Regions from separate parts of the Camelimonas sp. ID_303_24 genome, predicted to be linked through region 2. Evidence: predicted binding sites of a transcription regulator. Region 2 holds the regulator's gene; the other holds the start of a gene.
The links. Region 2 encodes LexA, which represses DNA repair genes until DNA is damaged. Its sites were predicted from a motif close to TGTTCNNNNTGTGTTCNG; they were not measured.
Positions count from the first base shown of each region.

Region 1 (7,426 bases), on a different contig from region 2:
TGGGGGGCGGTTGGGCGCTGCGGCGCCGATGACTGGCCAGACGGCGCGGTCGTGGGCGCCGGGCCGAAGCCTGGGCGACCTGCGGGCTGCGTCTGACCCGCGGGCTGCGCCTGGGCGCGGGCCGCAACGGGAGCGGCGGGCCCACTGGCCGGCGGCCGGACCCCTGGAGGCGGATTGAAGCCAGGCGCGGCGGGCCGGCCTGCCGGCGGCCTGGCCGGAGCTGGCGCCATGGAGCCCGCCGGTCGCTGGCCCGCAGGCTGGATGGTTGCCGGGGCCGGGCGGCCCTGCGGGGCGGGGGCGGGCTGCGGCGCCGGAGCGCGGACTTCTGGCGCTGCTGGCCCGGAAGCTTGTGGAGAAGCGGCTTGCGGCGCGGGCGCGGGGCGGGCGGCGGTGGGCGTCATCGACGGAGCTGATGGAGCCCGGGCCGGCGCGGCTGGAGCCGGCGTGGCCTGGACAGGCGCAACCGGGACAGGCGCAACCGTGGCAGGCGCAGCTGGGGTTGGCGCGAACGGGGCGGGCGACGGGGCAACTGGCGGCGCAGCTGGCGTTGGCCGCGCTGCTGCCTGGGCAGGAGTTGCCGGCGTGGTGGCTGGCGTGAGCGGCGCTGGCGCCGGGGCCGGGGCCGCCCCTGGCGCGCCCTGACGAAGCAGGTGATCAACGCTGGGCAGACGGGTTTCACTGCGCGGCTCGGGCGCGCGCGGCGGCTGCGGCCGCGCCTCGTCGGGGCGGGTTTCGCCGCGACCTGCTTCAGACGCCTCGGAGGCGTCCGCCGGATCACTGGCGACCGGCGGCGCGCTGCGTCGCCCTTCGCCGCGAATGATGGCGCTTTCGATCACCACGTCCGATGCGCCGCCGATCATCACCAGATGCTCGACATGGTCGCGGCGCACCAGCACCAGCTGGCGCTGGTCGTCAAGATCATAGACGTCCACGACGCCCAGCCGGGGTTGCCGCGATCGCGGCCCCTGGGCGGCGGCGCGCTTGCGACCTGACGTGATGCGCCGCAGCACGAAAGCGAGGATCATCACCACCACAAGGATGATGATGAAGGCTAACAGGAATTGCGCGGCGTTTGTCATCTCTGATCCGGACATCGGTTGCTCGGGCGGTTGCTGTCGCAAACCGGCGAACCGTCCGGCGACAACATACGTGAGGCGCAGTTTTTCATGATCAGGGTTAATCGACGGTTGACAGGCCGGCAACCAGGATTCGAATGCGAAAGCAGAAAACGTGAACCTTTCGGCAGGCTTCTTCGATTAAGGTGAATGCACGGATTAACTTCAGGCGTCGCGCGCCTCATCGTCTGTTGCGCAGACTGCGCATGAATGGCCGCCGGGACGTTGCCATTTTGGCCGCGATCCTGCTTCTGGCAGCGGGCGCGGCGGCAGCCGCGGCCAGACGGCGGGGCGCGTCGCCACGCGCGCGGCCGGGAGACAGCCTGGCCGTCTCCAGCTGTAGCGATTGTCAGGACGTCAATGACCAGTTCACTGTTCCGAACGCACATGGCGCAATCCGCGGCGGACGCGCAGGACGCCGATATCATGCGCGCGTCTGGCGCGCGTGCGCCAGACGAACGGCGGAACTTCTGGCGGGTCAATGGCATGGCCTTGCCCCTGCTGGTTTTCTCCATGGCGTTCATCGCCGCGGCTGTCTGGCTGGCGACCCTGGCCCCGACGAACGCGCGCTCGCTCGTCATCGGCCTGCTCGCCGTTCTCGCGGTGGTTGGCATTTTCGCCCTGTTTGGTTTTGCCGTCGGCTTTTTTCAGCTGGCGCGCGGCGTTTCGCGCCCAACGCGGCTTGCCCGCGCCATCGTCGATGGTTCGCCAGCGGGCCATGCGGTGGCGGACAGCCATGGCGACGTGATCTGGTGCAACGACGCCTGGCGCGCCCTGGTCGGGGGCGGAGGCGATCAGCCGGCTTCGCTGGAGCGCGCATCGCGCCATGCGCCCGAGATCAGCGAGGCGCTTTACCGGCTGGCGCAAACCGCCCGACAGGGGCGCGTCGCCCATGACGAACTCAGATTTCTTGGCGCCTCCGGCAATGGCGACGACGCCAGCTTCGCCAGGGAGGCCGGCTCTTTTTCCCAGGCCTCCAGTGCCGTCGCATCCTGGCGACGGGTGGAGGTTCGCATGCTTGGGACCGGCCGCAAGGCGCCTTTGCTGTGGACAGTGACCGATGTCACCGCTGACCGCGACCGTCAGGAGCGGATGTTCCAGGAGCTGCAGCACGCCATTGATTTTCTCGATCAGGCGCCGGCTGGCTTCCTCTCCATCGAAGGCGATGGCGACATTGGCTACATGAACGCCACGCTGGCCGGCTGGCTGGGGATTGACCTCGCCAGCGCCGGCGCCGGCGGCGCCCGGCTGGACGATATCGTGGCCCGGGGCGCCTCCGCGCAATTGCTGGCTGCGCCGACGGCGGGAGATGGGGGCGGCGGGACCGAAACGCTCGATCTCGATCTGCGCCGGCGCGACGGCCATATCCTGCCGGTGCGGGTGATGCACCGCACGCCGGTCGATGCAAACGGGCGGCGCCTGTCGTCGCGCACGCTGGTGCTCAACCGCTCCTCCGGCCGCCCGTCCACCGGCGAGACGTCAGAGGCGCAACGCCAGGCGGAAGTTCGCTTCGCCCGCTTCTTCAACAACACCCCCGTGGCAATCGCCACCATTGCTGGCGACGGCTCCATATTGCAGAGCAACGCTTCGTTCTCGCGACTGTTTCCAGCCGAGGTTGTGGCCGGCGGCGTTGCCGGCGTGGTGGCGGAAAAGGACGCGCCGCAGCTTGAAGCGGCGCTGCGGGCAGCCGCGCGTCAGGAAGACGTGGCGCCGTTTGACGCGCAGATCGCCGGCGACGGGGGCAGGTCCGCGCGGTTCTATGTGAGCAGCGTCGACGATGCCGAAGGCGAGGGCGAAGCGGCGATCATCTATGCGCTGGACACCACCGAGCAGCGCGCCCTTGAGGCGCAGTTTGCCCAGGCCCAGAAAATGAACGCGGTCGGCCAGCTCGCCGGCGGCGTGGCGCATGACTTCAATAACGTGCTGCAGGCCATCATTGGTTTCAGCGACCTGCTGCTGGCCAAGCATCGCCCGACAGACCCGTCCTTCCAGGACATCATGCAGATCAAGGGCAACGCCAACCGCGCCGCGGCGCTGGTGCGGCATCTGCTGGCGTTCTCGCGCCGCCAGACGCTGCGGCCACAGGTCATGCAGGTAGGCGACGTGCTGGCGGACGTTTCCCTGCTGCTCAAGCGGCTGCTGGGCGAGCGCGTCGACCTCGACGTGCATCACGGGCGCGATATCTGGCCAGTAAAGGCCGACATCAACCAGTTTGAACAGGTCATCATGAACCTGTCGGTCAACGCGCGAGACGCCATGCCGGAAGGCGGCAAGGTGTCGATCCGCACCAGCAATGTCACGGCGACGGAAGCCCGGCGCTACGATGACAGCATGCCGGCGGCCGACTACGTGATGATTGAGGTGAGCGATACCGGCGTTGGCATGCCCCCGGAAGTCATGGTCCAGATCTTCGAGCCCTTCTTCACGACCAAGGAAGTAGGCAAGGGCACGGGCCTCGGCCTGTCGACCGTGTATGGCATCGTCAAGCAGACGGACGGCTTCATCCTGTGCGACAGCGAACTGGGCAAGGGCACGACCTTCCGCATCTTCCTGCCGCGCCATGTGGCGGAAGAGCCGCCGGTGAAGGCTGAAGGCGCGGTTGTCGCCCGGCAGCCCGCCGCCGACCTTACCGGGCGCGGCGTTATCCTGCTGGTGGAAGATGAAGAGGCCGTGCGCGCCTTTGCTTCCCGCGCCCTGTCAACCCGCGGCTATACGGTGCTGGAGGCAGCCTCCGGTCGCGAGGCGATCAGCCTGCTGGAAGAGCGGGGCGAGCCGGTTGATCTCGTCGTCTCCGATGTGGTCATGCCTGAAATGGATGGGCCGTCATTGCTGCGCGAACTGCGCGCCCGCGATATTCAGGCGCGCATCGTGTTCGTATCCGGCTATGCCGAAGACGCCTTCCGCAAGAACCTGCCGGAAGGGGAGGCGTTCGTTTTCCTGCCCAAGCCCTTCAGCCTCAAACAACTCATCGAGGCCGTGAAGGCGCAGATGGAGTAAAGCCAGGCGCAGCGGCGCAGCATGCGTGAAAATCCAGAGGCATGACGCCGGAAATTTACCCGGCGTCATACCGGGCGCGCGTCGTTGCGTCGCTCTGCCCCGCAGTAAGCCGCACGATGCCCGGGCGTCATCTCGCCTGACGGAAAAAGCCTTTACACGCAATATGAACTTGAGAACAAATATTGAACATGATACATGGAACATATAGAGTACAAACAACGCGTTGAAGCCGCCCGACGCGTCATGCCATAAGGGACAGGACAATGTCGCAATCCGCGCTCAGGCTCGTTGAAGGTTCCTCCATGGACAAGACAAAGGCGCTCGACGCAGCGCTTTCCCAGATCGAGCGGTCGTTTGGCAAAGGCTCCATCATGCGCCTTGGCAAGAACGATCGTCCCGTTGAGATCGAAACGGTGTCAACCGGCTCTCTCGGGCTTGATATCGCTTTGGGCGTTGGCGGCCTGCCGCGCGGCCGCATCATTGAGGTTTACGGCCCGGAATCGTCGGGCAAGACCACGCTGGCGCTGCACACCATTGCCGAGGCCCAGAAAAAAGGCGGCGTTTGCGCTTTCGTTGACGCCGAGCACGCGCTGGACCCGGTTTACGCCCGCAAGCTGGGCGTCAAGCTGGATGACCTGCTGATTTCCCAGCCGGACACCGGAGAGCAGGCGCTGGAGATCGCCGATACGCTGGTGCGTTCCGGCGCTATCGACGTGCTGGTGATCGACTCGGTGGCGGCCCTGACGCCGCGCGCCGAAATCGAAGGCGAGATGGGCGAGGTGCAGCCGGGTCTTCAGGCGCGCCTGATGAGCCAGGCCCTGCGCAAGCTTACCGGCTCGATCTCGCGCTCCAACACCATGGTCATCTTCATCAACCAGATTCGCATGAAGATTGGCGTGATGTACGGTTCGCCGGAAACCACGACGGGCGGCAACGCGCTGAAGTTCTACGCCTCGGTCCGCCTCGACATCCGCCGCACTGGCGCGATCAAGGACCGTGACGAAGTCACCGGCAACTCGACGCGCGTCAAGGTGGTGAAGAACAAGGTGGCGCCGCCTTTCAAGCAGGTCGAATTCGACATCATGTATGGCGAGGGCATTTCCAAGCTGGGCGAACTGATTGATCTGGGCGTCAAGGGCGGCATCGTCGACAAGTCGGGCGCCTGGTTCTCCTACGACAGCCAGCGTCTGGGACAGGGGCGCGAGAACGCCAAGACGTTCCTGCGGCAGAACCCCGAGATCGCCGACCGCATTGAGGCTGCCATTCGCCAGAACGCCGGTCTCCTTGCTGAACGTATTCTGGAGAATATCGATCCTTCAGAAGATGAACTGGATGAAGGCGAGGCCTGATGCTGACGCCGGCGGATGATGATCCGCCGGCGTTTCTGCTTTATCCGTCATGCGCGGACGTTGGCTGGCGCTGGACCGTTGAGCGCATGTTGGCCACTGGCGCATCACTCCGGTTTCCAATCTCGACAAGGGCGCGTCGCCTCACTAGAAGACGTGTGCTGAAGGGGTGGCGACCGGCCGTCCTGCATCTGTCCCGAGTGCGTGTTTCTGATGAGCGGCGTCAACGAAATTCGATCGACCTTCCTCGATTACTTTGCCAGGAACGGCCATGAAGTCGTGCCGTCGGCTCCGCTCGTTCCCCGGAACGATCCAACGCTGATGTTCACCAACGCCGGCATGGTTCCGTTCAAGAACGTGTTCACGGGCGCCGAAAAGCGGCCCTATGTGCGGGCGACGTCCTCGCAGAAGTGTGTGCGCGCCGGCGGCAAGCACAACGATCTCGACAATGTCGGTTACACGGCCCGCCATCACACCTTCTTCGAGATGCTGGGCAACTTCTCTTTCGGCGACTATTTCAAGGAAAACGCCATCGAGCTGGCGTGGAGCCTGGTCACCAGAGAGTTCGGCCTTCCCGAGAGCAAGCTGCTCGTCACCGTCTATTCCGAGGACGATGAGGCGTATGGTCTCTGGCGCAAGATCGGCCTGCCCGAAAGCAAGATCATCCGCATCTCCACCTCGGACAATTTCTGGATGATGGGCGACACTGGCCCCTGCGGGCCGTGCTCGGAAATCTTCTATGACCACGGCGACCACATCCCTGGCGGCCCGCCCGGTAGCCCGGATGAGGACGGCGACCGTTTCATCGAGATCTGGAATCTCGTGTTCATGCAGTTTGACCAGCTGGCGCCGGGTGAGCGGTTGAGCCTGCCGCGTCCGTCCATCGATACCGGCATGGGGCTGGAGCGGATTTCCGCAGTCCTGCAGGGCACCCACGACAATTATGCCACCGACATGATGCGCGCGCTCATCATGGCTGTGGCCAATCTGACCGGCGTCGATCCAGATGGCCCCCAGGGCGTCAGTCACCGGGTCATCGCCGACCATCTGCGCGCCTGTTCGTTCCTGATCGCCGACGGCGTGCTGCCCTCCAATGAGGGCCGGGGCTATGTGCTGCGCCGCATCATGCGCCGCGCCATGCGCCACGGCCAGTTGCTTGGCGCCCGCGAGCCGCTGATGTGGCGGCTGTTCCCGGCGCTGAAGCGCGAGATGGGCGAGGCGTTCCCCGAGCTTGGCCGCGCCGAGGCGCTGATCACCGAGACGCTGCGACTGGAGGAAGTCCGCTTCCGCCGCACCCTTGAGCGGGGCCTCGCCATTCTGGAGGACGAGACCCGTGATCTGCGCGAGGGCGATCGCCTGTCCGGCGAGACCGCGTTCACCCTTTACGACACCTATGGCTTCCCGCTTGACCTGACCCAGGACGCCTTGCGCGCCCGTGGCGTTGGCGTTGATACCAATGCGTTTGACAGCGCCATGCAGCGTCAGCGCGAACTGGCGCGCGCCAATTGGTCTGGTTCGGGCGAGGCCGCGACCGATCGCGTCTGGTTCGGCATCCGTGAGCGCGTCGGCGCCACCGAATTCCTTGGCTATGACACCGAGCAGGCCGAGGGCAGCGTTGTTGCCCTGGTGCGCGACGGCGCCGAGATCGACGTCGTTCGCGCTGGCGAAACCGCGCAAGCGGTGTTCAACCAGACGCCGTTCTATGGCGAGTCTGGCGGTCAGGTGGGCGATGAGGGCGTCGCGGCCGGCGCCGGGTTCCGCGCCCGCATCACATCGACAGCGAAAAAGCTTGGCGATCTGTTGGTCCATGACGTGACGGTCGTGGAAGGCGAACTGCGGGTCGGCCAGGCGGCTGAACTGCAGGTGGATCACGAGCGTCGCCGCGCCATTCGCGCCAACCACTCCGCCACCCATCTGCTGCATGAAGCGCTGCGGCTGGTCCTGGGTGATCACGTGGCGCAGAAGGGC
Region 1 covers NZ_JBLLJM010000023.1:21,237-28,662, forward strand. The annotation lists gene ACERNI_RS16040 (hypothetical protein) at 1-1,079, opposite strand, end outside; gene cckA (cell cycle histidine kinase CckA) at 1,542-4,112, shown strand; gene recA (recombinase RecA) at 4,376-5,461, shown strand; gene alaS (alanine--tRNA ligase) at 5,672-7,426, shown strand, end outside.
Region 1: a site for LexA is predicted at 4,284-4,301, ahead of recA (recombinase RecA). Genes of this name have one in related genera too.

Region 2 (7,426 bases):
CGAAGGCCGCGATCCCCCAGGCGCAAATCGAGCAACTGGCCGCCTCCGCCCCGGCGCCGCGCGGCTTTCTGGCCGCGCTGGAGCGGAAAATCGACGCCGGCCAGCCGGCGCTGATCGCCGAAATCAAGAAGGCCAGCCCGTCGAAGGGGCTGATCCGCGCCGATTTCGATCCGCCGGCGCTGGCCCGCGCCTATGAGGCCGGCGGCGCCGCCTGCCTGTCGGTGCTGACCGATACCCCGTCGTTTCAGGGCAGCCCGGAGTTCCTGAAGGCGGCGCGCGCCGCCTGCGCCCTGCCCGCCCTGCGCAAGGATTTCCTCTACGATCCTTACCAGGTGTTCGAAGCCCGGGCCTGGGGCGCTGACTGCATCCTTGTCATCATGGCCTCGGTCGACGACGCCCTGGCGCTGGAGCTGACGCGGACGGCGACCCGCCTTGGCATGGACACGCTGGTGGAGGTGCACGACGGCGACGAACTGGAGCGCGCGCTGAAGCTGCCGTCGCGGCTGATCGGCGTCAACAACCGCGACCTGCGCACCTTCGAGGTGTCGCTGACGGTGACCGAACGCCTGGCCCCGCGCGTGCCGGCCGATCGCGTGCTGGTGGGAGAAAGCGGCATCTTCACGCCGCAGGATATCGCCCGCCTCGCCGCCTGCAAGGTCAACGCCTATCTGGTGGGCGAAAGCCTGATGCGCCAGGAGGACGTGACCGCCGCGACGCAGGCGCTGCTGGCCGCCGCCTGACCCCCAGGCTGCCTGACCCAATGGAGGCTGGCCTGGCCATGGCGGCGCCTGAGCCAGGAGCCGTAGCCAGGCAGCCGTCCAGTCATGCAACCAGCCCGGTCAGGCCATCCGACCGTCTCAGTCGCGCGGCGCCACGAATGTCAGCCCGTCGCCATCGGCCTTGCAGGTCAGTTCCGTGGCGTCGCTGAGCGGCTTCATGGTCGCCGGGTCCAGCTGGCGCAGGTACACATGCGCCAGTCCATCCGGCGTCAGGCGCAGGCGCACATATTGCAGCGTCATCGCGCCGGTTTTTGATGACAGGAACAAATGGCTGTCGGAGGTGGCGATCCACCGGTCGATGACATTCCACGCCTGAAAGCGCACCACGGCGAATCCCGTCGGGCCAAACGTCTTGCCAGCGCCAGCCGCCTTGTCAGCGCCAGACATTTTGCTGACCTCGCGACCAGTCCGTTCGCATTTGCCAAGGCGCATCACCACGCCGGGAAGCTCGCCGGCGGCCAGGCGTCCCGCGAGATCGTCATGGCTCCAGGCCGCCTGCCCGGCGCGCGGCGCAACAAGGACAACAACAGCTACAAGCAATAACTTCATTGAAAAATGGTACATACGCATAATAATCACCAGTATTTCAAATAAATATCCGCAGGTTCTGACGATACAGCACCTGCGGCATGTGGAAATACCAGTGAATGCGCATGACGGTGAATATATGCGCGCGCCAGTTGCCGGAGCCGCTGCGGCGCCCGGCAACCATGCAGATCATCGCAGCCGCAGGCCGGCATCGCGGCGCAACTGCGGCCGCCCCGCGCATGACCGGGCGCGATGCGCACGGGGCTTTTGCCGCCGCCTGCCTTTACTTGCCTTTCGGCTGTCGCCCTCAGTGCCGCCGCGCTCTGCCCTGTGGCGTTTCTGCCCGGTGGCGTTTCTTCCTGGGCGCGTTTCTTCCTGGGCGCGTTTCTTCCAGGTCGGGTTCTACCCGGCGGCGCCTTATTCCGCAGCCTGGGCGCCGTAACTCAGCTCCAGCCCGTCCATGTCGCCCTTCTGACGCCAGGTCTCCCACATGCGAAGGAACACCGTCGGGCCCCGCCAGTACTGATTGTTCTTCAGCACCCGCATGTTGTTCACGTTGCCTTCGTTGTTGTAGTAGCCCGGCGTGCACTCCTCCAGATAAGGCACGCGGGCGCGGGCGATCTTGACGCAGGCATCCACCCACGCCTTTTCCGCCGCCGCCGTTGCCTCGACGGTGATCGCGCCGCGTTCGCGCATCTGCCGCAACAGCCAGCCGATATGACGGGTCTGCTCATCCAGCATGTGCTGGAAATTGGGGCTCTGGCCCGACTGGATCGGCGTGACGATGAAGCAGTTGGGGAAGCCGCGCGAGAACAGCCCGTGGAAGGTTTCGGCCCCGTCCCGCCATTTCTCGGTCAGCGTCAGGCCGTCCCGGCCGTAAACCTCAAGGCCGAAGCGGCGGGTGATGTCGGTGCCAACCTCGAAGCCGGTGGCGTAGATCAGGCAATCCAGTTCATAGGATTTGCCGTCGACGACGACGCCGGTTTCGGTGATGCGCTCGACGCCCCGCCCCTGCGTATCGATGAGATGGACGTTGGGGCGGTTGAAGGTCGGCAGATAGCCATCGTGGAAGCACGGCCGCTTGCAGAACTGGCTGTACCAGGGCTTCAGCGCCGAGGCGATGGCGGCATCCCTGACGATGGAATCAACGCGGGCGCGCACCCGCTCCATTTTCTGAAAGTCAGCCAGTTCGATCAGCTTCTCCGGGTCTTCGACAACCTCGCCCTGTTTCTGCTTGCGCCGCGCCGCCAGCAGAATGTTGCCGATGAGATCGGTCCAGCCGTCATTGACCAGATCCTCCTCGAACTCTCCGCCCGAGACAACGGCGGTGAAATTGTCCATGCGCTCCCGCTGCCAGCCCGGCTGGAGCGAACCGGCCCAATCCATGTCGGTCGGCCGGTCATCGCGCACGTCGATGGACGACGGCGTGCGCTGGAAGACGAACAGTTCCTTTGACCATTCGCCAAGATGCGGCACGCACTGCACCGCCGTGGCCCCGGTGCCGATGATGCCCACCCGCTTGTCGGCAAGGCCGGTGAGATTGCCGTGCGAATCGCCGCCAGTGTAAGCGTAGTCCCAGCGGCTGGTGTGGAAGCTGTGGCCCCTGAAAGTCTCCACGCCCGGAATGCCAGGCAGCTTCGGCCGGTCCAGCGGACCGCCGACGAGGATGACGAAGCGGGCGGAAATTTCATCGCCGCGATCAGTGCGCACATGCCAGCGCGCGGCCGCCTCATCCCAGCGCATCTCCGTCGCCACGGTCTGGAACAGGGCGTGCGGGTAAAGATCGAAATGACGGGCGACCCGGTGGGCCTGGGCAAGAATTTCCGGCGCGCGGGCATATTTGCGCTGCGGCGTGTAGCCGGTTTCTTCCAGCAAGGGCAGGTAAATATAGCTTTCCGTATCACAGGCCGCGCCCGGATAACGGTTCCAGTACCAGGTGCCGCCGAAGTCGCCGCCCTTCTCGATGATCCGGAACGATTCGATCCCCGCCTCGCGCAGGCGCGCGCCAGAGAGCAGCCCGCCGAAGCCGCCGCCGATAACAACGGCGTCAACGGTTTCGCGCACCGGCTCACGGGTGAAACCCGGCGCGACATAGGGATCGTCCAGATAATGCGCGAAATCACCGGTCATGGCGGCGTACTGCTGGTTCCCGTCGGAACGCAGACGCCTGTCCCGCTCCTCCCGGTAACGCGCCTTCAGCGCATCGATCTCGATATGCGCGGCGTTATCGCCCGTAGCTGACATGTTTCACTCCCGGCGCAAGCGTCATGACTTTATGAAATATCCTTATTCTTGATAAAGATACTGATCAGTACCAATAGCCATGTCAACTGCGGCTTCGCCATGATCGCGTCTGCGCCCGGCGCATGGAAAACCCAGGTCGCGCCGCCGCACTGCCAGCAGCGCAGCGCCTGCCACCCCGGCCCATTTGCATCCGGATCACATATTGCGGAACACAGCAGGAACATGCAATACTGTTCATGATTTGTTTCGTTGCAGAATCGGCCTGTCAGTTTTGCCCGTTCGTCTGGCGTTAAGGCGGGGGCTGGCTGCTCTGTCATTGGGGGTGAGAGACGATGTTGACGGCCAAGCAGCACGAGCTTTTGCGGTTTATCCATCAACGCCTTCAGGAAACCGGCGTGCCACCGTCGTTTGACGAGATGAAGGAGGCTCTGGATCTCAAATCGAAGTCCGGCATCCATCGCCTGATCATGGCGCTTGAGGAGCGTGGATTCATTCGCCGGCTACCCAACCGGGCGCGCGCCGTCGAGGTGTTGCGCATGCCTGACATCCAGCAGGGAGCTGGAGGAAAGCCCGCGCAGACGGGTTTCCGGCCGCGCGTGGTGGCGGGCGGCAAAAGCGCCGCAACGGTGGCGAAACGCACGGACAACGAAGGCTTTTCCCCCGCGATGACGGATGGGCAGATCCCGGGTGTCGTCGCGGTGCCGCTGATCGGGCGCATCGCCGCCGGCGCGCCCATCAGCGCCATACAGCATCAGGGCGAGAGCATCCCCCTCCCCGTCGGCCTGCTGGGCGCGGGTGACCATTACGCCCTGGAGGTGCGCGGCGATTCGATGATCGACGCCGGCATTCTGGAAGGCGACACCGTGGTGATCCGCCGTCAGGATTCCGCCGATAATGGCGACATCATCGTCGCGCTGATCGATGATGAGGAAGCAACCCTGAAGCGCCTGCGCAAACGCGGCCCCAGCGTTGAACTGGAAGCCGCCAATCCGCAGTTCGAGAACCGGGTGCTGCCGGCCGGCCGGGTGAAAATTCAGGGCAAGCTCGTCAGCCTGGTGCGGCGTTATTGAAGCGCCGCCCCGGCATTTGGGAAACCGCGCCGGGTCAGGCTCTTCAGGGCAGTCGCCAGCTTCAGCGGATTGGCCATGTCCCAACTGCTGGATGACGCCGGACGGTTGCGCGGCTCGCGGGTTCTGATGGCGTTTTCGCTTGTGCCGTGCGGGGCGCTCAATCCGGCTGCGCGGCGCCGGTTTCGCCACGCGCGTCATCATCGGGGTCCGTTCCGCCGCCGGCGTTTGCCTCCCTGCCTTGTTCTGGCGTCGTCGCGCCATGCTGATCCGGCGTTCGCCGCGCCGGCCGCTCCGGGGCTGGCTGGAAACTCCGGTGTGTGGGCGGTTCGTATCGTGGTGGCCGGGCCGGCGTCCATGGCCAGCCTTCCCCGGGCTGCCGCACGCGCCTTACCGTGGCCGCGCCTTCATGCAGATAGATGCTGGCGGCCCCCTGCTGCGCCAGTGTCTGACGATCCAGCGCCACGGCCGCGCGACATCCCGATGGCGCGCGATGCGGGGAGACGATGACATCGGCGCGGGCGCAATCTTCAAACAGGCCGCGTCGCTCCCGGCTCCATGCGATGGCGCCGCCATCATCGCGGAGCGCGGTGCAGCCCAACGGATCGCAGCGCGCGCCAGCCCGCAGGGAAGGATCGCTCGCCGCCCGCTGGTCGCCAATGGCGCGCAACCATTGTTCAACGGTGAACGATGACGGCGTTCCCAGCAGGGTGACGCGCAGCCGTCCATCAGAATCGCGCCCCTGGCCCTGCACCACCAGCGCTCCGCGTCCCTGCCGGTCGACCAGCACATCCGGCTTTGAGGCGAACTGGAGCAGAACCAGACCGGCGAACGCCGGCGCAAGGGCCGCCCAGCGCAGGGGCGAGCGCCAGATGACAAACCAGATGATGGCTACGCTCAGGCACAATAATGCGCCCGGCCCAGGCGCGGCGACGCCGGCGACGGCGTGGGGCGTCGCCGCGATGCGCATGGAGACGTAAAGCACCGGCTCGGTCGCCGCCCCCATGACCCACCAGACCGGCCAGTCCAGCCCAAGCGCCGTCAGGGCGACGCCCACGACGGCGGCGGGCATCACCACCAGCGACAGAAATGGCAAAGCCATGGCGTTGCCGACCAGCCCCAGCGGATACACCGACTGGAAATGCCAGACGCTGAATGGTCCGGTCGCCAGCTCACAAACCAGCGTCGTCAGTCCGACTGCGACCAGCGGCGCCATCGCCCGGCGGACCAGACCAGGCCCGGCGCGACGCCGGCGCGGCTGCCCTGGCGTGACCGCGCTGCGGTCCGCCAGCGCGATCAGCCCGGCCACGGCCGCGAACGACATCTGGAAGCCAGGCCCCAGCAGGCTTTCCGGCTCGCGCACAAGCACAATCATCGCCGCCACGGCCAGATTGTGCATGGAGAGCGCCGGCCGGTCGACCAGAATGGCGCCAAGCATGGCGAGGATCATGATCAATGACCGTTCGGTCGCGACATCGGCCCCGGAGAAGACGCAATAGGCGGTCGCTCCGGCCATGGCGAGGACAGCGGCGATCTTGCGCACCGGCAGATGCAGCGCGCACCACGGCGAGAGCGCCAGAAGCGCGCGCGCCGTCCAGAAGAACATGCCGGCGGCCAACACCATGTGCAGCCCGGAAATGGAGATGATGTGATAGATGCCGGCGGCCCGCAGCCAGGCGTTGGTCTCCTCCGCGATCTGCCCGCGCTTGCCGGTGACGAGGGCCGCCGCGACCGCGCCAGCCTGGCCGCCCCATGCGCTGGCGATCCGGTCGGTCAACGCCATGCGGCCATTGTCGATCCATGCGGCCAGGCGCCATGCCCACGGCGCCGGCGCGGGCATGGCTTGCGCGCTTTCCAGATCGTTTTCCTGAGCATTTTTCTCGCTGTTTTTCTGGCCGCGGTTGCCCTCTCCTGGTAGCGGCGCGGCTGATGGGGCGTCGACCCAGGCGGCCTGCGCCCCATCCCAAACCGCAATCCTGCCGAGGGCTGAACCCGTGCCGCCGGTCTGCCGGAACCAGGCGTCGCGGGCAAAATCGTAGCCGCCGGGGCGCGCTGCTTCTGGCGGCGGCAGCAGGCGCGCCCGCGTTCGCACCATGACGCCCGCGCGCAACGGCTCCGCCTGTCGCACCGACACCCTGACCCTGGCCGGCAGTTGCTGCGGCGACAGGCGCGCGAAGCTGACCGGAGCCACCAGCAGCCTCGCGCCGGCCCCGCGCTGGTCCACGGCCAGGACATATCCGGTCAGTTCGCCAATGGTGGGCCGTTGCAACACCGGCGCATCCAGCGCGGCAAGCCGCAGGGCGCTGGCGGCGTAGCCGGCGGGAATCATGGCCAAAACGACCAGCGCCATGCGCGCCGCCGGCCGGCGGCGCGTCGCCGACGCCAGCAACAGGGCGCAGGCGGCGACAAGCGCAGGGCCGGCGTCCCCCGGCGTCAGGCGGTTGAAATACCAGATGACGCCGCAGCCGAAGAGCACCGGCAGCCAAAGCCAGTGGCGGCGCTGGTCGATGTCCGCGCCCAGCCAGCCCCGGATCTGGCGGGCGGCCATCGCCGCCCACAATGCCATGGTCGTGGCCGGAGCCCGGCGCAGCAGGCGCGCCTCGCGCGCCAGACCAGTCGCTATCCCATTCACCAGCCGGCGAACCAGGCCGGCGTGCGTCTGGAGAGCCCGGAGGCCTGACCACCAAAGGCCTGAACGGGCTGTATTTGCCTGGGCGGGAGCAGTTGTTTCCGGAAGATGATGATCCGCGCCAGCATGGGGGGGCGCCGCCTGCGGGGATGCGGCGCGGGCAAGCTCCGGTGGGGCAT
Region 2 covers NZ_JBLLJM010000002.1:457,930-465,355, forward strand. The annotation lists gene trpC (indole-3-glycerol phosphate synthase TrpC) at 1-740, shown strand, start outside; gene ACERNI_RS02530 (hypothetical protein) at 858-1,328, opposite strand; gene ACERNI_RS02535 (flavin-containing monooxygenase) at 1,725-3,551, opposite strand; gene ACERNI_RS02540 (hypothetical protein) at 3,581-3,925, opposite strand; gene lexA (transcriptional repressor LexA) at 3,884-4,621, shown strand; gene ACERNI_RS02550 (ComEC/Rec2 family competence protein) at 4,779-7,250, opposite strand.